Regions from separate parts of the Streptococcus sp. HMSC061E03 genome, predicted to be linked through region 2. Evidence: predicted binding sites of a transcription regulator. Region 2 holds the regulator's gene; each other region holds the start of a gene.
What was found. The regulator Rex, encoded in region 2, represses fermentation and respiration genes when NADH is low (regulators of the CRP and FNR family bind a similar motif). The targets are predictions, from matches to a motif close to TTGTGAANTANTTCACAA.
Positions count from the first base shown of each region.

Region 1 (5,822 bases), on a different contig from region 2:
GTGAGTGTTGAAGAATTCCATGTGACGTTCAAGAGCAGCCGCTTGGTCTTCTTTCTTCGTGTAGAGTTTTTTGATAGCTGGGATCAATGAGTAAGCCCAACCCAAGTTTTGCATCCGTTCATAGTTCCAAGAACCTTGCAAGAAGGTTGAACGCCACCAAACTTTTTGACGATCTGATTTAGATAATTGTAATTTTTCAGTCATGATAGTGTCACACCTTTCTTAATAGTCTTCGAGAATGTCGCCGATTGGATCGTTAGAAGTAGCGGCTCCGCCACCTCCATTGCCACCTTTCTTAGAAAGAGTAAGGTAGATCAAGGCAAGGGCAACACCAATTGCTCCAAGAGCGATCAAAGTTAATTGGCTAACGGCTGCAAGAGCAAAACCAATGGCAAAGAATGGCCAAACTTCACGGCTTGCCATCATGTTGATAACCATGGCATAACCAACGGCTACAACCATACCACCACCGATTTGCATTCCATCAGAGAGCCATTTTGGCATTTGTTCAAGAGCAGTTTTAACAGTTTCAGCAGGAATCATCAACAAGAGGGCTGCAGGAATGGCGATACGAAGACCTTGAAGAAGAAGGGCCACAAAGTGAGCGCGTTCTACACCTTTGATATCCCCTTTTCTAGCAGCAGCGTCGGCAGTGTGAACCAAACCAACGGAAAGGGTACGGACGATCATGGTCAAGAAAAGACCAGCAACTGCAAGTGGAATAGCGACACCTTGAGCAACAGCGATTCCTTTTGTACTGAAGTCTCCCCCAAGTACCATGATGATGGCAGCAGCGACAGATGCAAGGGCAGCATCGGGTGCAACTGCGGCACCAATGTTTGCCCAGCCAAGTGCAATAAATTGAAGTGAACCACCAAGCATAATGCCAGCAGTCAAGTTACCTGTTACCAAACCGATTAAGGTACAAGCAACAAGGGGTTGGTGGAATTGGAATTGGTCAAGGATACCTTCAAGACCTGCTAAGAAGGCAACAACGACCACTAATACCATAGAAATAATAGACATGTTTAAAATCCTTTCGTAAGTAATCGATTATTGAACGTTAGCTTTGTTAATTAAGTCAAACAAATCTTTCTTAGAGTCATTTGGCACTTTACGGACGTCAAATTCAACTCCAAGATCACGCATTTTTTCAAATGTAGCCACATCATCTTTATCCATTGATAACACATTGTTCACCATGGTTTTACCAGTTGAGTGGGCCATTGAACCAACGTTCAAGGTTTTAATCGGAACACCACCTTCGATGGCGCGAAGAGCATCTTGAGGTGTTTCAAATAAGATCAAAGCATGGGTATTTCCAAAACGTGGATCTTTTGCAACGTCGATCAATTTTTGAATTGGGACAACGTTTGCTTTCACACCATTTGGTGCCGCTTGTTTGATCAATTCCTTACGGAGTTCATCTTTGGCAACAGAATCTGAAGCAACAATGATCCGATCGGCTTTTGAATCAGGTGTCCAAGCAGTTGCGACTTGTCCATGAAGAAGACGTGTATCTAAGCGGGCAAGGTTAATCTTGAGTTTTCCATCTCCGATAACCGTTCCTTCTGGAATAGCAGCTTGGGCTACAGGAGCAGCAGCGGCTGTACTAGCTTCTTCAACAGGATTCAATTCTTCTGGAAGGGCTTTGACACCGTCTTTTGCTTCCTTGATGATGTTTGCAGCGACTTGATCAACGCCGGCATTTGCATCCATCAAACGTTCTGTATAAGCTTGAATCAACATCGGAAGGTTCAATCCTGTGATGATCGCAAATTTACGATCTGGATTTTCTCCCATGACGCGACTTGCTTGGTTAAATGGAGAACCACTCCAAAGGTCAGCCAAAACCAAGACTTCATCTTCTGCATCAAATGCGGCAACAGCTGCATTGAATTTAGCATAGAGATCATCCGGGCCTTCACTTGGCATGAACGTAACCACTTGAACTTTCTCTTGATCCCCAAAGATCATCGAGCCGGATTGGTGGATTCCAGCTGCAAATTCACCGTGGCTAGCAATAATGATACCAATACTCATTATTGACATTCCTCCTTATAAAATTTGTTTGACTTTCAGTTTAAGAAAACTTTAAGCTACTTTATTATAAATCGTTTCCACACTTAAGTCAATTTTTCTATCAAAATCTCGATGTAAAAACATTAATTTATTATATTAAATTATCGTTAGATAGAAAAAGAATGCTCTTGAATGCATTTTGTTTATTACTTGTTGATGCTTAAAAAAACAATAATAGACATGTTTTATAGGATTTTGTTCTTAATGAAAAGATTCCGACAATCAAACGATATTCTCGAAAATAAAAATAAATATATAATAAATTGTAAAATAGAGTGATTGAGAGCACTCAAAAAGACTAGCCCAGTTGGGCTAGTCCTGTAGGTTCAGTTGTTTAGTTTGTAAAGTCAAGTACCATACGTCCTTGAATGGTTCCGGCTTCCATTTCGTCAAAGACTTTGACAGCATCTTCCACTGGACGTTTTTGAACGACAGGGACTACCAAGCCTTCTGCCCCAAATTGGAAAGCTTCTTCCAAGTCTTTACGAGTTCCTACAAGAGAACCAATGACTTGGATACCATCTAATACCGTTTTCACAATGCTGAGGTCCATCATTTCAGAAGGAAGACCAACTGCGATCACGCGGCCACCTGCACGAACAGAATCTACTGCTTGGTTGAAAGCTACTTTAGAAACAGCTGTTACGACAGCAGAGTGAGCTCCACCATTTGTTTTTTCTTTGATTAATCCTGGGACATCTTCAACTTCGCGACCGTTGATGACAAAGTCTGCACCAACTTCTTTTGCCAATTCTAGTTTATCATTGTTGATATCGACAGCGATGACATGTGCGTTGAAGACTTTCTTAGCATATTGAACAGCCAAGTTTCCTAGTCCACCAGCTCCATAGATAACGATCCATTGTCCTGGTTCAGCTTTGGCTTCTTTGATGGCTTTGTAAGTGGTAACACCTGCACACGTAATAGAAGAAGCTTGGGCTGGATCTAATCCTTCCGGTACTTTCACTGCGTAATCTGCAGTAACGATACATTGTTCAGCCATTCCTCCATCAACAGAGTAGCCAGCATTTTTTACAGTACGGCAAAGGGTTTCACGACCAGTTGTACAGTATTCGCAAGTTCCACATCCTTCGAAGAACCATGCAACACTGACACGATCCCCAACTTTTAGGCTCTTAACATCTGGAGCAACTTCTTTAACAATACCGATTCCTTCGTGTCCAAGAACACGGCCTGGAACTTTACCGAAGTCTCCGTGAGCAACGTGCAAGTCAGTGTGGCAGACACCACAGTATTCGATTTGAACAAGAGCTTCCCCTGTTTCAAGTGGACGTACGTCTTTGTTTGCAACGATTTCAACACCAGTACCTTCTGGATTTACAACAACAGCTTTCATTTTGTTCCTCCTTAAGTGAACGAGAAGCGATTTAGTTTTTTGAAAGCGCTTCTTTAATAACTATGTTAATAATATCACAAACCAGATGGCAAGGCAATGAAAAAAATGTAAAAATAGGAAGGTATTGATTAACCGATTAAGGATTTGGCGCAGAAAAAGACATGAGGGGATAACTCATGTCTGTTAGTTTTATAAGAATAATTGAATGAGTTGACGCGCGACACCATCTTCGTTATTCGTGAAATCTGTGACGGAGTCTGCATAAGGGAGAAGGACGGAGCTGGCATTTTTCATGGCGTATCCATGACCAGCGAGAGCTAGCATGTCGGTATCGTTGTGCTCGTCTCCAAAGGCAATCAAATCCTTCTGATCCATATTGAGTTTATCTAGAAGGTAGGTAAGAGCAGATGCTTTGGTCACATTTTTGGGATTGCATTCCAGAATATTTAAGGGACCACCCCAAGTATTGATAGACAGATTGTAGTCATAATGACGATTCATTTCATCTGCCAGAGCATATTTGTCTTCCGCTTTCGTTTGAAAGAGGATACAGTTTGGGTCGCTCGTTACCCGCTCGGGATTGAATTGATTTTCTGGTTGGAAAGATTCAATACCGAATAATTTAGGGTCTGCAACGTGCTCATTTGGATCGGTAATAAAGAATTTATTGCGGTATTCGCCTGCTATAAAGTCCGCTTGGATAGTGTCTCGGTTAGCGACCATATCTAGCAGGTATTTTTTATCTAAAGTCAAGCATTGTTCATCCGACCATTTTTTCTCAGGTAGATGCGTAAGGGAGCCGTTAAAATTGATCATCGGAGTATCTAGCTCTAGTTGTTTGTAATAGGTATGTGCCATACGGTAGGGGCGGCCTGTTGTAATAATGACTTTATGACCAAGAGCACTAATTTTTTTAATGGTCTCAATGGTAAAGTCGCTCAATTTGCTTTCGGAATTTAAGAGGGTACCGTCTAGATCTAGAGCGATCATCTTTTTATGCATATTTCAGTTCCTTTCGAGAAGAATGAGACCATTATATCAGAAAAATCGGAAAAGCGCTCAAAAATCGAGAAGAGAAGTAGGATTTCTTGAAAGGCGAAAGATCTTTTGGTAAAATAGAAATAACGTTCGCAAATTGATTGGGAGCGAGAATGATGAAAAAGGAGTTTATTCTGAAATGGATAAGTTTTTTAAACTTTCAGAACATGGAACCACTGTTCGAACAGAGGTTCTTGCTGGTTTGACAACCTTTTTTGCGATGAGTTATATCCTCTTCGTAAACCCTCAAATGTTGTCACAAACAGGTATGCCAGCTCAAGGAGTCTTCCTTGCAACGATTATTGGATCCGTTGTCGGGACCTTGATGATGGCTTTTTATGCCAATTTACCTTATGCACAAGCACCTGGGATGGGCTTGAATGCCTTCTTTACCTTTACCGTTGTATTTGGTATGGGCTACTCATGGCAGGAAGCTTTGGGGATGGTCTTCATTTGTGGAGTGATTTCATTGATTATCACATTGACAAATGTTCGGAAGATGATCATCGAATCGATTCCGACAGCTCTTCGCTCTGCTATTTCAGCGGGGATCGGGATTTTCTTGGCCTATGTTGGAATTAAGAATGCAGGATTTTTGAAATTCACGATTGACCCTCATACCTATACAGTGGTCGGAGAAGGAGCAGATAAGGCGAATGCAACGATCTCAGCCAATGCATCTGCTGTTCCTGGATTGGTTGATTTTAACAATCCAGCTGTCCTCTTGGCTCTTGTTGGTCTTGCGATTACTATTTTCTTTGTTGTCAAAGGGATTAAAGGTGGGATTATCCTTTCCATCTTAGCAACGACTGTTCTTGGAATTCTCATCCATGTTGTTGATATCACTAAAATTGACTTTGCAAGTAACCATCTAGGAGCTGCCTTTAATGATTTAGGCACGATCTTTGGTCAAGCTTTAGGATCGAAAGGATTGGGTTCTTTGATTTCCAATACGTCTCGTTTGCCTGAGACCTTAATGGCCATCTTAGCCTTCTCCTTGACGGATATTTTTGATACAATTGGAACTCTAATCGGTACGGGTGAAAAAGTTGGGATTGTTGCGACAAATGGGGAAAACCATCAATCAGCGAAATTAGATAAGGCCCTCTATTCAGACCTTGTAGCGACTTCAGTCGGAGCTATTGCAGGAACTTCAAACGTAACGACGTATGTTGAATCTGCAGCTGGTATTGGAGCTGGTGGACGCACTGGTTTGACAGCCTTGGTTGTAGCGATCTGTTTTGCTATTTCAAGTCTCTTTAGTCCGTTGTTGGCGATTGTACCGACCGCTGCCACAGCCCCAATTTTGATTGTTGTTGGGATCATGATGTTGAGTGGCTTGAAA
Region 1 covers NZ_KV812792.1:70,935-76,756, reverse strand. The annotation lists gene HMPREF2917_RS07660 (PTS system mannose/fructose/sorbose family transporter subunit IID) at 1-204, opposite strand, end outside; gene HMPREF2917_RS07655 (PTS mannose/fructose/sorbose transporter subunit IIC) at 223-1,026, opposite strand; gene HMPREF2917_RS07650 (PTS sugar transporter subunit IIB) at 1,054-2,043, opposite strand; gene adhP (alcohol dehydrogenase AdhP) at 2,417-3,439, opposite strand; gene HMPREF2917_RS07640 (Cof-type HAD-IIB family hydrolase) at 3,629-4,441, opposite strand; gene HMPREF2917_RS07635 (NCS2 family permease) at 4,617-5,822, shown strand, end outside.
Region 1: the regulator Rex is predicted to act here: its motif matches at 3,502-3,519, upstream of adhP (alcohol dehydrogenase AdhP).

Region 2 (5,822 bases):
TTCAAGCCATGGTTTATTTGTAAAAGGCGCTGTTGAATTATTAGACCAAGCTCCGATCAAAGAAATCTTGGTAACCGATTCTGTTGCTCCAAATGGACCAACACCAAAAAATATTAACTATCTGACAGCTAGCGAACTGATCGCTGAAGCTATTGTTCGCATTCAAGAAAGAAAACCTGTTAGTCCTCTATTTGCCTACCACAAGAAATAAGGTCTTAATGTGATATATTTTGATAATGCCGCAACAACTCCCCTTCTACCTGAAGTCATTGATAAAATGTCTGCAACTATGAAGACCACTTTTGGAAATCCATCGAGCCTTCATGCTCATGGACGGATGGCTAGTAAACTCCTCCGAGAATCTCGCGAGCAGATTGCTCAGTCTCTCCATACTCTTCCAAATCGTATTTTCTTCACTTCAGGTGGATCAGAAAGTAATAATACCGTTATAAAAGGCTACTGCTTGAAACATCAAGCAGATGGCAAACACATCATTACGACCGCTTTGGAACACCATGCGGTTCTAGAACCCATCGAATATCTTGTAGAACGTTTCGGATTTGAAGTGACGATCGTCCAACCAAGAGATGGACGCATTCAGGCTCGTGATATCAAGGCGGCACTTAGACCGGATACCATTCTTGTCTCTACCATGTTTGCCAATAACGAGACAGGCGATCTTCTACCGATTAAAGAAATCGGAGAACTCTTAAAAGATCATCCAGCTGCCTTTCATGTTGATGCTGTACAAGCAATTGGAAAGGTCCCTGTCTATCCCGAAGAGTTGGGAATTGATTTTCTCAGTGCTTCTGCCCACAAATTCCACGGACCAAAGGGCGTCGGCTTCCTTTATGCGGCCACCCCAGATTTTGATAATCTCTTACATGGTGGGGATCAGGAAAATAAGATGAGAGCCAGCACGGAAAATCTTATTTCTATTGTCGGGATGGCAACCGCGCTTCAGCAAGCTACACTTCATCAAGAAGAAAATTTCCACCAGGTTCAAAAACTCGGCCAAGAGCTAGTCAATGGTTTAGCAGCCTACGACTACTACGTAAATGCGAATGAGGATCATCTTCCATTTGTTTGGAACCTTGGCTTTCCGGGTGTCCAAAATGACGTTTTACTGATGCGACTCGATCTTGCTGGAATTTCTGTCTCTACAGGTTCTGCTTGTACCGCTGGTACAGTTCAACCCAGCCATGTCCTTGAGGCGCTCTATGGAAAAGATAGCTCACGTCTAAAAGAATCCCTTCGAATTAGTTTTTCAGAACTCAATACCGTAGAGGAGGTTCAAGACTTCCTCTCAAAACTTAAAGAAATTTTATCATAGGAGAACAATATGGCTTTTGAAACAAGTGTTTCATTGAAAGACTGCAAATATACCTATAGTCTACACCCAAATGTAAAAAAATATACCTTACGTGATAATACATTTGCTGTTACAAAAGTTGGAAATTACGAGTTAAATCGTTTGCTCGAAGCCGTTCCAAATAGCGGCGAAGGCTTCTTACTTAAAATCATTTTCAATAAAGATTTGACAGGTTTTAAGATCAATATTACTGACAAGTCTGGACTTCGCCTGGTTAATATCTTTAAAAATCCAGAGAATGATATCATCCAACAAAAATTCTATTTCCTAATGGATAGTCTTGTCGAAAGAGAAATTTTCAACAAAACAGAGGTCTAATATGGTAACCTTAACTTATATCGACGCTTACCAAGTAGAACGAACGACTACTTATCCCGACCTTGCAGCCTGCATCCTAGCTTTTTCAGGCTGTGTAACCTTGCCTGACTCTTACTCAATCGTATCCATTGAATACAAGGGGGAAAAGCTCCCCTATACAGGGCGAGTCGATGGACTTTATGCTTTTTTGAAAAAGGTAGAACAAGCTGAAAACTAAGCTGATGCTGATGGAACTCTCCATCGCCATCAGCTTTTTCTTTAGACAAAAATATTTTTTAAAAACCGCTCTAGATAGTTGATTTTTTCACAATCTTCCTATACAATAAGAGGGAAAGGTTGTGATATTGTGAAACATGATAAAAATACTCCAATTCCACGCGCAACAGCAAAACGCTTATCGCTCTACTACCGAATTTTTAAACGCTTTAACTCTGAAAAAATAGAGCGCGCAAATTCCAAGCAAATTGCTGATGCAATTGGGATTGACTCTGCTACTGTTCGCCGAGATTTTTCTTATTTTGGTGAATTAGGAAGACGGGGATTTGGTTATGACGTAAATAAACTGATGAACTTCTTTGCCGATCTGTTAAATGACAATGCTATTACCAATGTCGCTATTGTGGGGATCGGAAATATGGGAAGTGCGCTTCTCAACTATCGCTTCCATGAACGCAATAAGATGAAAATTGTCATGGCGTTTGATCTAGACGATCATGAGCTGATCAATACCAAAAGTAAGGACGGAATTCCCATTTACGGTATTTCCACCATCAAAGAAAAGCTCAAACAAGAAGGCATTCAAACAGCCATCCTAACTGTTCCAAGCGTCAAAGCTCAAGAAGTGGCTAGCCTTTTGGTAGACGCTGGTGTCAAGGGAATTCTCAGTTTCTCACCAGTGCATCTGACAGTCCCTAAAGATGTCGTCGTCCAATATGTCGATCTCACCAGTGAATTGCAAACACTCCTTTATTTCATGCGAAAAAACGAAGAATAAAGACTTATACATTAACAAGAAAAGAGGCTGGGACAAAAGTCCTAGCCTCTCTATTGTTTTTGGATTGTCGAGCAAGACGCAGTTGTTGAGTGGGCTCTAATACGCTGATTTCATCAGCTTATACAGGCCTACTCAACTGTGCGGAGGTGGAACGACGAAATCGAATTCTAACGAATGACCGATTTCTGTCCCACTCTCTTTTTTATGCCAAATAATCGGTTTCTTCACGGTAACTATAATAGTTTTCTTCAGATACAATCAAGTGATCCAATAGGGTTAAGCCCATCACTTCACAGGCCTCTAAAACTCGATGCGTTACTTCATCATCGTTTTTACTGGGAAATACGGCACCAGATGGATGATTGTGCGCCAAGATGATAGAGGTTGCCATGTGCTTTAGTGCATAATGCAGGATTTCACGTGGCTCCGCAATACTTCGATTCACGGTTCCAATAAAAATGGTCTGCTGATGAATAATTTCATTCTGCGTATTTAAATAGAGGGCAACCAGGTGCTCCTGTTTCTTATGGCCGATTTCCTGTTGAATTTTATGGGCCAATTTCTGACTGCTCATGATCTGTTCAGAACTCATCAATTCATCTTTATGAATCCTTCGTCCAAACTCAATCACAGCCTGAAGTTCGATGGCCTTCACCCGGCCAATACCTGAGATTTCCTGTAGCTCCTCTAGGGTTAATTGACTTAACTCCTTTAAACTATTAACCGAACTCAAAAGAACTTGTGCAATCTCATAAACGCTTTTTTTCTTATTGCCTGTCCGTAAGAGAATGGATAGCAATTCTTGATGACTCAGCTTATCTACCCCTTCAGAAACCAAACGTTCTCTAGGAAGCAAAGATGGTTCAATAAATGATATGTCGTACATAATTTCCTCCTCACTTATTAATTCGTAATAAATAGAGAAAACGACGACCTTGCATTATTTACAGGTGATTTCTTCCTTCAAATCATCTAAAACTAAGACTTCATCTTTATTAAAGCGGATCTGGTAACCTGTTTGAACTTGTTCAAGCTCTTTTAAAAACTGTTGAATTTCACAGCGAATCAAGTACTCCTGGCTCTGAGGAATGGCCTCTAAAGCTTGGTAGACCTGCTCTACTTCGTAGATTCCTTTCGTAATTAAACCATTTCGTGGAAAATCATTTACTAAGAGATTGTAGAAATGATGTAAGAGATGATAAATTCGCTCTTTTGTCACTATTCTACCTCCTTATCATACTCTTTCTCCTCTATTATATACTGATTTTCCCTTAATATTATGACAAGTTCCTTACATTATATTACCAATCTCTTACAATTTTACAAGAATTTCTCCTAGCTTCCTACATAGAAAAAGCCCAGACATTTCTGTCTCGGGCTTTATTTTCTTATAGTTGCATTTGATTATAAGACTTGCTGAATGAATCCAGGATGTCTTTTGGAGCCTTGTCATAGTCAACAGAGGTTTCCAAATTTCCTTTTACAATCGTACGGTAAGTCGCTGCAGCATCCTCACAGGTCACCAAGGTGATCTCATTAACGCCTTCACGATCTTGAATGACATCTACACGGTCTGGAGTCACTGTCTCAACAGACGAGATGACATAAGTATAGATTTTTTCTTTGTCCGTGATGTAGATCTTCATACCCGCCTTGGCTTTCTCTAATGGTGAGAATAACATGGCATTAGCTCCAGTTAGGCCAAATACGTGGTGACTAGCAAGAGAATAATTGCCTTGTCCCATGACTTGGTTTTCCTTCATGGTCCCTGCTCCGTAGTAGAGGGCTACATTTTCAAGCCCCTTAAAGATCGGAAGGTTCATGTTTAATTCAGGAATCGAAATTCCCCCAATTACTGGTAGTTTTTGAGCTTGCCATTGGGCATTGATGACGGCTTCCGTCGAAAGTGACTGGACATGTTGGAAATCAAAGCTCGTCTTCACTTCTTTATTCTTATCAATGGTTTTTTTATCGACCTTGCTAACCTGATATTGGTTGGTATGCCAAACCATAATCATGTTTCGGATCGGAGCATTGAAAATCAAGAGAAGCGAGAGAATAATCAAAAGTGTTGCAACGATGTTGATAAGAGTATTGCGTAAACTCTTTTTCTTTTTTCTTTTGCGTGACATGCTGTCCCCTTATCTATTCGTTTTCTTCCACTACTTCTTCATCTTTTTCATCGGGTTGGACTGTTGTAAAGGTCACAATTTTCGCATCCTGATCCAGTCTCATGACTTTCACACCCTGAGTTGAACGACCCGTTTGAGAGATATTCCCAACACTTGTGCGGATCATGACACCGGTATCGGTAATGATCATCAGATCTTCATCACCTTTAATGGTTAAAAGACCAGCCAATGGACCATTTTTCTCTGTAATATTGGCAGTTTTAATCCCTTTACCGCCACGGCCCTTAGTTGGGTACTCGCTAGCCATTGTGCGCTTACCATAGCCTTTTTCAGTAATAATCAATACTTCATCTTGATCGGTAACGACACTAGCTCCAACAACCTTGTCTCCTTCACGGAGATTCACACCACGTACACCAGTGGCAGAACGTCCCATATTGCGGACTACAGCCTCATTAAAGCGGACAGAATAACCGTACTTGGTACCGATAATAACATCAGCATTACCATCTGTAAGGAAAACATTGATCAATTCATCCTCATCACGCAGATTCAGAGCTTTGAGACCGTTCTGTCGAATATTTGAAAATTCAGCTACATTGGTCCTCTTGACCAATCCTTGTCGCGTCGTAAAGAAGAGATAAGCTTCGTCACTGCGGTCTTGCTCCACATTGATGATGGTCTGAATCGATTCACCTTCGTCTAATTTTAAGAGATTGACGATTGGCAATCCTTTGGCTGTCCGACCATATTCTGGAATCTCATAGCCTTTTAGACGGTAAACACGCCCCTTATTGGTAAAGAAGAGCAAATGATCATGAGTGCTCGTAGATACCAGTTCACGGACAAAATCATCATCTTTCACACCAGTTCCTTGAACCCCACGTCCACCACGTTTTTGCACAGTAAATTCTGCTTGGTCCAAACGTTTGATGTAGCCTTTGTTAGAAAGGGTGATCAAGACATCTGTTTCTTCAATCAAGTCCTCATCTTCAAGAGAAAGGAC
Region 2 covers NZ_KV812784.1:801,898-807,719, forward strand. The annotation lists gene HMPREF2917_RS04005 (ribose-phosphate diphosphokinase) at 1-211, shown strand, start outside; gene HMPREF2917_RS04010 (cysteine desulfurase family protein) at 221-1,333, shown strand; gene HMPREF2917_RS04015 (DUF1831 domain-containing protein) at 1,343-1,690, shown strand; gene HMPREF2917_RS04020 (DUF4649 family protein) at 1,692-1,907, shown strand; gene HMPREF2917_RS04025 (redox-sensing transcriptional repressor Rex) at 2,037-2,684, shown strand; gene radC (RadC family protein) at 2,887-3,570, opposite strand; gene HMPREF2917_RS04035 (porphobilinogen deaminase) at 3,625-3,903, opposite strand; gene HMPREF2917_RS04040 (class A sortase) at 4,073-4,816, opposite strand; gene gyrA (DNA gyrase subunit A) at 4,830-5,822, opposite strand, start outside.

Region 3 (5,822 bases), on a different contig from region 2:
GAAGACGTGGGTTAGCTGGTGAACATTGATCTTCATAAGCAAGGAAGGCCAATTCACGAGAATGTTTCTTCCATTCTTTTTCATCGATGCCTTGTGCTTTGAAGTTCATTTCGATACCACAGCGTTCACCGAGTTCGTATACAGCTTTTGCGTAAGCTTCAACGGCTTCTTCTGGAGTAGAGCATGGAAGTCCTAGCATACGAGCGATATCTTGGTATTTTTCATCTGCACGGTAGTAGTTGTACTTAGGCCATGTAGCTGTCTTAGCTGGGCGTGTACCGTTGTAGCGGATAACGTATGGAAGCAAGATGGCATTGGTCCGTCCGTGGATGGTGTGGAATTGCGCACCGATCTTGTGGGCCATTGAGTGAGAAATACCGAGGAAGGCATTGGCGAAGGCCATACCTGCGATGGTTGACGCATTGTGCATCTTTTCGCGTGAATGGAAGTCCGCATTCTTGACTGAGCTTTCCAAGTTTTCAAAGACAAGTTTAATAGCTTGAAGAGCAAGACCATCTGTGAAGTCGCTAGCCATTTGTGATACGTAAGCTTCTGTCGCGTGCGTCAAGACGTCCATACCAGTGTCTGCTGCAACAGATCCTGGAACTGTCAATACCAAGGCAGGGTCTACGATGGCAACTGTTGGAGTCAATGAGTAGTCTGCGATTGGGTATTTACGGTTGTTTGCTTTATCAGAGATAACGGCAAATGGAGTTACTTCAGATCCTGTACCAGATGTTGTTGGGATCGCAATAAATTTAGTCTTCTTACCAAGCAATGGGAACTTGAAGGCACGTTTACGGATATCCATGAATTTTTGTACCAAGTCACGGAAGTCCACTTCTGGTTGTTCGTAGAAGAGCCACATAACTTTGGCCGCATCCATTGGTGATCCACCACCGAGAGCAATGATCGTATCTGGTTTGAAGGCACGCATGATCTCTGTACCACGTTCAACAGTTGTGATATCTGGATCTGGTTCTACGTCTGCAAAGATTTGGTAAACCACCTTGTTGCGACGAAGGTCAAGCTGTTCGATGATACGATCAAGGAAACCAAGCTCTACCATAGCGTGGTCTGTAACGATCATGACACGTTCAACGTCACGACATTTTTGTAGGTATTCAATTGAATCACGTTCAAAGTATGTTTTTGAAGGAAGTTTCATCCATTGCATGTTATTTCTCCGGCGTCCGACTTTTTTGATATTCAAGAGGTTGATGGCACTAACGTTGTCCCCAACAGAGTTGCGTCCGTAAGAACCACATCCAAGTGTTAATGATGGCAAGAAGGCATTGTAAACATCCCCGATACCACCGAAAGTCGAAGGAGAGTTGCAGATCACACGAATAGCTTTAACTGCTTTACCAAATTCTTTGGTCAATTCTTCATCAGCAGTATGGATGGCTGCTGAGTGACCAAGACCGTTGAATTCAACCATTTGGCGAGCTTTGTTAATTCCGTCTTCACGGCTTTCAGATTTCAAAACAGCGATGACTGGTGACAATTTTTCACGAGTCAACGGTTCTTTTTCACCAACTTCTTTACATTCTGCCGCAAGGATATTGGTTCCTTCTGGTACAGTGAAGCCAGCTTGTTCAGCGATCCATGCTGCTGGTTTCCCAACGATGTCCGCATTCAATTTCGCACCCGCGCAGTTCTTGCTGTTGGCTTTTACGCCGAAGCAGAACTCTTCAAGAAGGGCTTTTTCTTTTTTGTTAACAAAGTAAGTGTGGTAAGATTTGAATTCTTCAACAAACTCATCGTAGATTTCTTTATCGATGATGACCGCTTGTTCAGACGCACAGACCATACCGTTGTCAAATGATTTAGACATGACGATATCGTGTGCTGCTTGGCGGATGTTGGCTGATTTTTCAACGTAAGCAGGCACGTTTCCGGCACCAACCCCAAGAGCTGGCTTCCCACATGAGTATGCTGCTTTAACCATGGCGTTACCACCGGTCGCAAGGATAGTCGCAACTCCTTCGTGTTTCATAAGGGCACTGGTTGCTTCCATAGAAGGTTGGGTAATCCATTGCACACAGTTCTCAGGTGCTCCAGCTGCAATTGCTGCATCGCGGACGATTTGTGCCGCATGAGCAGATGATTCTTGAGCAGATGGGTGGAAGGCAAAGACAATAGGGTTCCGTGTCTTCAAGGAAATCAATGCTTTAAAGATTGCTGTTGAAGTTGGGTTGGTTGTAGGTGTGATTCCGCAGACAACTCCGACTGGCTCAGCAATCAGGGTCAAACCAGTGACGTCATCTTCTGAAATGACACCAACTGTTTTCGTGTGACGCATGTTATTTACTACGTGTTCACAAGCGAACAAGTTCTTCGTCGCCTTGTCTTCAAAGACTCCACGACCAGTTTCTTCATAGGCATGAAGAGCGAGCTCACCGTGAGCGTCAAGAGCCGCCACAGATGCTTTCGCCACAATGTAGTCTACTTGCTCCTGATCCAATTTGCGCATTTCTTCAAGCGCCACCAGCGCTTTTTGCACCAACTCGTCTACGTGTTTTTCAGCAGCGAGTTTCTTTTCTTCAGGTGAGAGAGTTTTTTTATCAGCCATTTGATGCTTTCCTCCAATGTTTGAAACCCTTATCCTTTTCTAGAACTTTTTCATGTTTTCTGAAATTTTCAAGAATAGTGTAAGAAATTTCGATTTGTTAATTATTTCACAATATAATTGTACTCTATTTTGAGATTTTTGTAAACACTTCCAAGCAACTTTCACAAAGATTTTTTTGAAGTTTGTGAAATTTTTATCAATCTTATTGATGTGAAAGCAATTGTCTAGCAAAATTGTGAAAAAATAATTAAAAAAATTTTTTCTTCACAAAGAGATGTTTTCAATTGATTTTTGTAAGCGTTTTCTTAATCTTACTAAAATAAGCAGCTTTTTACAAGTAAAAAGTTGCTTTTTGTTTTATTTTGTTAGGATTTGTTTTGTTTCAGTTTCAGAGAAGCATTGTTACTTCTTGACCGGACCTTTTTCGGCCTTATCAAGGGCTTCTTTGACTGTTTGAGCATAGAGTTCCCCACCATTGGTTTCCATATTGAAGTGAACAGAGTCTGTTCCCACCCAAATGTTTGGATTTTCAATTGCTACTTGGTACCAGTCCGCAATCGTGATAAAGTCGTATTTCTTAGCTAGTTCCAACTCATAAAGACGCGTTTGAACCGATTCACTGGACTGATCGTTGGCATAGCGCCCATCATATGGTGTCACAAGGATCAAGCGACGGCCTTTTGGAAGTTTCTCAACATACTGATCCAGCAATTCTTTGTAGTTGCTTACAGTATTGGTTCCTAGGGCAATGACCACATTTTTTAGGAGAACTTTATTGGAGATATCGGTCTCAAAGACCTTCATTCCATTTTCCAACTGACGGCTCACCACTGCATCGATCTGGATGCCAGGGATGGCTTTAGTCAGGTAGTCCTGTGCTCGCAAGTTAACCGAATCACCGATCATGGTCACACCATTTGAGACGTTATAGTCTGTTGCAGTCGCATTGTCCACCTGCGTCCGTGTGACCTGCATTTTGCTGTCTGCTTGATTGAGCCCACTCACTACCAAACTCTCATCAAAAGCTCCAACGGTAGGTGCAAAGGCGGAGATTCCAACCATCAAGAGAGCCAGAGGAATCATGAGGTAAAAGATCGGTTTGGTCAAAAAGCTGAGATCCATCTTCATACCAAAGACACGAGGCTCCTTGCCTGCAATGGTTGGCTCCAAAATATAGAAGGACAGAGCCGTTAGAATCAAGGAAACGATCGTCGTCACAAGGGCTGCCATCATATTTCCCAAATGTTGAGAGAAGATGATAAAGAAAGGCCAGTGGAAAAGGTAGACACCATAACTGGTATCTGCCAAGAAATTGAGGATGGCTGGTTCCTTTTTATCCGGCGTCTTCTCATGGAGAATGCGGGCCGACAGAATCATGGCACAAGCTGCGATTGTCGCTGCTAAAAAGCCAAACAGATAGGTCCACAAGCTATCAAATGGCAAGAAAAGACTGAGCACAAACAAGAAGGCAAAGCTTCCACCCAAGACCGATAAGGTCTTTTTCATGCTCCAAGACTGCACCAGCTTTGTAAAGTTCGGGCTGACATTGGCAATCCCTGTCACCGTTGCTAGGCATGATCCCGCAAAGAAGGGGAAGATGTGAGTGAAGCTAGAAAAATAGATGGTGGAGAAATTAGCTGTCAGAAAGGCGCGGATGAACATGGACAAGAAGGTGAAGAGAAAGAGCCCACTGGATGCCAGGAAGAGCATGCCTCGGTACTTTCCAACCGTCTTAGCCCGCTTAGCCAAGAACCATGCCAAAAGTGCCCATAGCACATAGTAATGCACTTCTAGAGCCAAACTCCAGGTATGAAGGAAGAGATGTGGAATGAAGTTACTTTCGTAACTACCACCCGTTGCCATCTCAAAGAAATTGGTCACAAAACCGAAGACCGCCGCAATCTGAGTCCCAATACCAGCCACGTAGTCCCGTTGGACCATAAAGGTAAAGGGCATCACGACCAAGACCATAAAGACAAGGGGTGGTACGATCCGGTAAAAGCGCCGTTTCAAGAATGCCAGGTAGTCGATTCCTTGCTTGCGCGCAAATTCATCGATCAAGAGCGCTGTAATCAAAAATCCTGAGAAGGTGAAGAAAATATCTACCCCAATGAAGCCTCCAGGAAAGGCTTTTTGGAAGAAATGGTAAAGCAATACCAATAAGAGTCCTGTAACACGGACTAGTGAAAACCATTTAATGCGCATTTTGATAAATCCCCTGCTTGAATGTTCCTTTGTATACGACGTTGGCTTCTGTGGTTAAGGTGCCTTTGCCCTCCGGTTGGCCGTTAACAAACTGCCCTTCATAGGTCCAACCATCCTTGGACTTAAACTTACCATAGCCGCTAAAAGAGCCGTTGACGAGGTTACCTGTATAGGTATCCCCATTTTTAAAGGTGACGGTTCCCTTGCCATTCATCTTGCCACGGACCAAACTTCCGTCGTAACGGATCGCCCCCTTATCCAAGGTCAAGACGCCCTGACCTGGAATGGCTGAAAGGAAAACCAGCAAAGCAGATAGAATAATCACGACTAATGCTGCTATTTCTAAATTTTTTCGCGTCAGATAGACCTTATAGGTCTCATAAAATTCTTTCATATTCTGTATTCTCTCACATATCAAACTCTTAAGAAGTTGCTAACTGATCTAACCAAGCCTTACAGCCGCTCAGGACTCTGGAATAGGTCTCCTCAAAATCACCGGTATACCACGGATCTGGCACACTTTCAGCAGCAAAAAGATGAATCTTGTGTTCTGTTCCTGCAGGAGCCATTCGCTTCAGATCTGCTACATTGTTTTCGTCCATCCCTAGGATCAAATCAAAGTTGTAAAAATCCTCTTCCTTGATCTGTAAGGACGTCTTAGCTGGATCATACGGGACCTGGTGTTGTTGAAAGATTTTCTGGGTTCCCCGATGGATAGGATTTCCATGTTCCCAGCTAGAAGTAGCCCGACTTTCAATCTCATACTGATCGGTCAAATCCTTCATGACAAACTCCGCCATGGGGCTCCGACAAATATTTCCTAAGCAGACAAAGACAATTTTTTTCATGATTCCACCTAACTCCTTGTTCGGACTGCCCAACCTAGCTGAGCTCTTGGCTTTCCACTATGGAAAACCAGCATACTATTACTATTATAACAAAAATGTGACAGAAAGATGACAAAGGGGCTCCATCATTTTAAAGAAAAATCAGATTCCTTATTCAAATCTGATCTGTTTCTCTATTTTGGAAAACGAACCTC
Region 3 covers NZ_KV812802.1:39,727-45,548, reverse strand. The annotation lists gene adhE (bifunctional acetaldehyde-CoA/alcohol dehydrogenase) at 1-2,575, opposite strand, end outside; gene HMPREF2917_RS10220 (acyltransferase family protein) at 2,978-4,780, opposite strand; gene HMPREF2917_RS10215 (MORN repeat-containing protein) at 4,770-5,174, opposite strand; gene HMPREF2917_RS10210 (low molecular weight protein-tyrosine-phosphatase) at 5,203-5,628, opposite strand; gene HMPREF2917_RS10205 (nucleotidyltransferase family protein) at 5,802-5,822, opposite strand, start outside.
Region 3: the regulator Rex is predicted to act here: its motif matches at 2,670-2,687, upstream of adhE (bifunctional acetaldehyde-CoA/alcohol dehydrogenase).